2 regions of the Paenibacillus sp. 3LSP genome follow, and region 1 is predicted to be linked to the other one. Evidence: predicted binding sites of a transcription regulator. Region 1 holds the regulator's gene; the other holds the start of a gene.

Region 1 (3,103 bases):
ATTTGGGGATTCATATGAAGTATTTTACGGTTGTGCATACGCTGACCCGGCTGTATAAAGACAGCAAGACGGGGCAATTGGCCAACCTCCGCAGCACGCTCGAAGCGTCAGCCGCAGAGAAATCCTCGGATTGGTGTTCGGTCATCGACGGAATCTTCCCTACGCTGGTGGATGTGAAGGAGAGCTGGGACAAGCTCAGCGAGTTGCTGTTCAGCTTAATGCCTGACCGCAGTGACGCCGCCCCTGGTGATCCTGGACAGTTCGTGTACCGGTTGCTGCCGAATCGCAAGCCCAAGGATTGGGAGACGTTGACCGCGCTAGAGAATCAAATTTATGTAGGTCTCGGCGACGTGCTTCGGAAAGGGGAGCGCCTTCTGTCCGAAATCCGAGAAGAGCAGGACGATTATGCAGCGGAGAGCTTGATCACCGATATTAGCGGGTTGTTTAAAGATTTAGCCGGAGAACGGGAAGCGCTTCGCTTCTTCATGAAGCTAGAGAGCGAGGATACCGTCTATTGGATGGAAGCGAACGGGAACTTCCGCAGCCGGTCGCTGCAAATGTATGCGGTGCCGATTGACGTCAGCGCTCAGTTGAAGCAATTTTTCTTCGATCGGAAGAAGAGCGTCGTCATGACGTCTGCGACTTTATCTGTAGATAAATCGTTCCAATATATGATTGAGCAGCTTGGCTTGACGGAGGCAGCGGAAGAGGATCGGCTGATCACCGCGATGCTGCCATCGCCGTTTAATTACCGTGATCAGGCGTTGCTGGTGATTCCGCGCGATTTTCCAAGTGTGAAAGGCAGCGTGGGGGATGATCATTTCATTAACACGCTGGTTCAATCGCTGGCGGATGCCGCGGTGGCGACACAGGGGCGCATGCTAGTGCTGTTTACATCGTACAAGATGCTCAGGCAGGTGTATGACCCGCTGAAAGAACGGCTTGCAGCGGAAGGCATCACGGTGATCGGGCAAGGGATGGACAGCGGCAGCCGCACCAAGCTGACCCGGCGCTTCCAAGGGAACAGCGCATCGGTGCTGCTCGGGACAAGCAGCTTCTGGGAAGGGGTGGATATCCCTGGCGAGGCGCTGACCAGTTTAGCAATTGTACGCTTGCCGTTCCAGCCGCCAAACCATCCGCTGGTGGAAGCGAAGAGCGAACGTCTGCAGCGGGAGAAGAAGAATCCATTCATGAAGCTGTCTGTCCCGCAGGCGGTCATTCGCTTTAAGCAAGGGTTCGGACGACTTGTCCGTTCGTCGCAGGATCGCGGCATCGTGATCGTTTATGATACCCGGATCCTGGAATCATATTATGGAAAATATTTCTTATACTCATTGCCAGGACCGAAGATGGAGCATATGCCATTAACTCAAATGGTGCCGCGTATCTCGGAATGGTTAAATCCCGAAGCCTAAGCCGCTTCATAGATCGTAATGGAGAATAGGGGGAACAATGCATGAAGTCAGATAAAATTTCGGACGCTGTCGTCCGCAGACTGCCGGTTTACCTGCGTTTTTTAAATGAACTCAGCCGCCGTGAGGTGCCAACGGTGTCCTCCCAGGAGCTTGGACAGAAGCTGGATCTTAATCCGGCGCAAATCCGTAAGGATTTAGCTTATTTCGGCGATTTTGGCCGGAAGGGGATCGGCTACGATGTCGCTTATTTGATTGAGAAAATTCAACAAATTTTAAATCTGGACCAACAGATTAACGTCGCGCTGGTGGGCGCCGGGAATCTGGGCCAAGCCCTTTCGAATTATAATGCGTATTTGAAGGATAATATGAAGATTGTTGCGGTGTTCGACGCTTCGCCGGCGAAAATCGGTAAGCAGATCAACAACATTACGATTCAGCCGATCGAAGAGCTGGCGGAAACTGTTCGGGCGAAAAATATCCGCATTGGCATCATCACCGTACCGGATACAGAAGCCCAACGGGTGGCGGACGAGCTGGTGGCCGCCGGAATCGGTGCGATTCTGAACTTCGCGCCAACGATTCTGAAGGTTCCGCCGGAAGTTCGGATTCATGCGGCTGATTTCACCACAGATTTGCTGAGCTTGGCTTACTACTTGGAAAACGGAAAGGAAACAAGCAACGTATGAGTCGGAAATGGTTAATTAAGAACGGGACGTTTGCCGTTTTAGATGCGGATCGTCCTGTGGTTCACGGATATATGCTCGTTGAGGGCGATACGATCAGCTATATCGGGGAAGAGCGCCCGGAAGGCGTGGAAGGCGCCGAGACTTTGGACGGCAAAGGGTTGTTATTCTTGCCGGGCCTGATCAATACCCATGGCCATGCGGCGATGTCGCTGCTGCGCGGTTACGGAGATGACATGGTGCTGCAAACCTGGCTGCAGGAGAAAATGTGGCCAATGGAAGCCAAATTTACGGCAGCGGATGTGTATGCCGGTACGGCATTGTCCGTGTTGGAAATGCTCAAGGGCGGCACGACGACGTTCCTGGATATGTACGATCATATGGACGAAGTGGCCAAAGTCGTGGAGGAATCAGGCATTCGCGCCGTGCTGATGCGCGGGGCCATCGGTTTGTGCTCCCCGGAAGAGCAAGATCAGAAGCTCAAGGAAGCGATCGCGTTTGCGCAGAACTGGCACGGCAAGGCAGAAGGACGCATCACCACGATGATGTCACCGCATGCACCGTACACCTGCCCGCCGGCTTTCATCGAGAAATTTGTGCAAGCTGCCCATGATCTCGATTTGCCAATGCATACGCATATGTCGGAGACGCGCGCCGAGGTAGAGCAGAACGTGAACGATTACGGCGTCCGTCCGGTAGAGCATTTGTTGAAGCTGGGGATGTTCTCCCGCCCAACCCTGCTTGCCCATGCGGTGCATTTGACCGACGAGGAAATCGATATCTTGGCAGCCCACGGAGTTACAATTTCGCATAACCCGGGCAGTAACTTGAAGCTGGCCAGCGGTGTCGCCCGCGTACCTGAACTCTTGAAGAAAGGCGTAGTGGTATCGCTGGGGACCGACGGTCCGGCGAGCAACAATAACCTGGATATGCTGGAGGAGATTCGTTTGGCTGCGCTGATCCATAAAGGCGTATCCGGCGATCCAACGGCGGTTCCGGCACTGG
Region 2 (3,103 bases), on a different contig from region 1:
ATGAGAGACGGACTGCAGGAATTCATTCACCGAAGCACGGCCGCGGTTGACTTCCAGTCCCGATTCGCCAACCAGCGGATTGCCTTGCACGCCGCCGGTCCAAACAAAGGTGTTGGCGACGATCTTTTGACCATCCTTGAGATCGATGGTGTTGCCCTCCACATTGGTTACCGGCAAGCCAGTTAGGAACTTCACGCCGCGTTTCTCGAGGCTGGCAGTCGCGCGTTCGATCAGCGCATCCGGCAACACTGGCAAGATCTTTGGTCCAGCTTCTACGAGCAGGAGCTTGATCTCGCTTTGCGGTACGCCGTATTTCTTCGTCAACTCTGGCAGCTTATCGGCGATTTCCCCAACCAGCTCGACGCCGGTCAATCCGCCGCCGCCGATCACGATCGTAGCATCGGCTTCATTGCCGCTTGCCGCATATTCGCGAATCCGCGATTCGATATGCGCATAGATCCGTTTGGCATCGTCCGCCGATTTCAGCACCATGCTGTGCTTCTCCAAGCCTGGGATGCCAAAGTACGCCGTAATACTGCCCAGACCAACAACCAGTGCGTCATAGGACAACACGGTGCCGTCGGAGAGCTTCACTTCTTTTTTATCCACCGAAAAACTCTCTACTTTCGCGATCCGCAAATCGATATCTTTGCCTTTAAACAGCTTGTCAAGCGGCAAGGAAACCGCGCGTTCGGAAATGCTGCCCGCAGCAAGGCGATGCAGCTCTGTAATGATTTGATGCGTCGGATATTGGTTGACCACCGTGATCCGCGCCTGCGATTTATCCATAAACTTACGGGCCGACAATGCGCTGAGTACGCCGCCATAGCCGGCGCCCAAAATTAAAATATGTTTTGACATAATCGTATTCCTCCGTTAGTTTTGTTGGCGGTCCCGTTCACCGGACACTTGAAGGTAGGCGTTAACGAATCGGAGCAGCTTTTGCGTTTGCGGGTCCTTCAACATCTTCATCAACCCAAACACGCCAATCACTTCTTGGCTTTCCTCTGCGCGATCCTTCGCTTCGATCACGTTAGCAGCCAAATGCTTCACCTTGCCTACCACTGGGCCGGCAATTTCCGAAATGGCGCCAACCGTATCATTCTTCAGGATTTCATCCGTTGCCACCGCTTTGGCAAAATCATACGTTTTCGTCAAAACCCCAACGAGCTCATTTAATTTTGGAAGCTGCTCTACCAGAGCGGTCAGCGATTGCTGCACCTCCGGCTTTAAGAGCTGCTCCAGGAGCTCCTGCTGCCCGCTTGCGGTACCAGCTACGGATTGCTCCGTTTTTGTTTCAGTAACTGTCTCTGACATATTCGATTCTCCTTTGCGATAATCTGAGGATTCGCTTGCCGAACTGCTGTTCAAGCATAGTGTTCCTCCTTTGGATGCCTCTAACCCATTTTGAGTTAGTGAAAATTTGCACATCTTAAACCTGAACAATCCGAGTAAATTGTAACACATTTTCAAGAAAAAAGGACCGTGTAAGTGACAAAATTCACGGCCCTTATCGATATCATTTTTCGATGAATCCTAAATTCCGCATGACGACGGCAAATTTTCCTTCAAAAAATCATAAAACAGTTTTTCCGTTGGCGCGAGTTCGCGATTCGCTGGAATGATCACCCCAACGTCCCGGGTGACCTGCGGCTCCCTCATCGGCAGCGATACGATCGTGGAAGGAATATGCTCACCAAGCGCAATCTCGGGAAGCAGTGTCAGCCCCAATCCGGCGGACACCAACCCCTTAATCGCATCAAGATCATCTCCTTCAAATGATACCTTCGGCTGGAATCCAATTTGATCGCAGGCGTCAACCACGATTTCCCGCAGGACAAAGCCTTTTGGGAATAATACGAACACATCCTCCCGCAGTTCGTCCAGCCCGACGGATTCGCGGTCAGCCAAACGATGTCCGGCAGGCAACAGCACCTTGAACCTTTCACGGAACAACACCTCGCCGGTGACTTGGGGTTCCCCTTGGGGCACCGGACCAATCATGGCCAGATTCATCACGCCGCCGCCGACCCAGTCCAGCAACTCCCGGTACGATCCATGCTGCAGTTGAAAATGCACCTCCGGATACCGGCGCCGAAACGCCGACACCACCGTGGGCACCAGGTTGGCCGCCAGACTGCTCGGGAACCCGATGCGGACGGTCCCGCGCTCCGGATCCAGATACTCGTTGATTTCTTGGCGCGCCTGTTCAAGTACCTTCATCATTTGCTCCATATGCTGCAGGAACTGCCGACCGATCGGCGTCAGCTTCACCTTCCGGCCTTCATGGACAAACAGATCGACGCCCAGCTCCGCCTCCAGCTTAAAGATTTGCCGACTGACCGCCGACTGCGACACATGCAGCGCATACGACGCTTCCGTCACATGCTCGAGCTTAGCCGCCTCAATAAAGTATTGGATTTGTCTGAGCTCCATCCCCTCACCCCGTTCGCTGCATTTTTCACGCTATATCCGATTGGGATTGACCAAACCCTTATAGCTTACACCTCATGTAAATATATTAAGAACCATTATATCGGCTCCTATATGAAAACGGAAGCAGAAAAGGCAATTTATTAAATCATGAGTTAGCTTAAGCACCACCAACGCTCTGCCAAGTGTAAAAATGCAGTTCATCCCACCCGTTTTGCGCCAAAAATGGACAATGGAATGTAAAAGTACAGTTCATTTTGGCGAAATCGTGATTCCAAGGTAAATTTGGCGGAAATCAACTGCACTTTTGCAGCTAAGAGGCACAATAAGACTATGTCCCCGGAATTCAACTGTACTTTTGCAGTTCGCTCACCTTGCTGTACCTTTCTTCTACCTATAAAAATACGGCGATGCCGGTTTCCCCATGCATCGCCGCCTGATTTTTAGTATGCGTCTTATTCCTCCGGACAATCCAGCCGGTATAAATTACGGTACCGCGGTTCGCGGGCCAGCAGCTCCGCGTGGGTGCCGCGCATCACGATCCGTCCGTGCTCCATGAACACGATCTCATCCATCTTCTCGGCACCCACGAGGTGGTGCGTCACCCAGATGAGCGACTTGCCCTGCGTCGTGCGGAAGATCGTCGCCAGCAGCTCGCGTTCCGTGCGCG

The links. Region 1 encodes Rex, which represses fermentation and respiration genes when NADH is low (regulators of the CRP and FNR family bind a similar motif). Its sites were predicted from a motif close to TTGTGAAATATTTCACAA; they were not measured.
Region 2: a site for Rex is predicted at 1,414-1,431, ahead of RW092_RS12855 (DUF1641 domain-containing protein). Genes of this name have one in related genera too.

The regions. Positions count from the first base shown of each region.
Region 1 is NZ_JAWDJI010000099.1:1,023-4,125, reverse strand. Features, by position in the region: gene dinG (ATP-dependent DNA helicase DinG) at 1-1,415, shown strand, start outside; gene RW092_RS08155 (redox-sensing transcriptional repressor Rex) at 1,457-2,101, shown strand; gene RW092_RS08150 (amidohydrolase) at 2,098-3,103, shown strand, end outside.
Region 2 is NZ_JAWDJI010000156.1:529-3,631, reverse strand. Features, by position in the region: gene RW092_RS12860 (NAD(P)/FAD-dependent oxidoreductase) at 1-861, opposite strand, end outside; gene RW092_RS12855 (DUF1641 domain-containing protein) at 877-1,317, opposite strand; gene gltC (glutamate biosynthesis transcriptional regulator GltC) at 1,537-2,436, opposite strand; partial or broken gene RW092_RS12845 (amino acid ABC transporter ATP-binding/permease protein) at 2,889-3,103, opposite strand, start outside.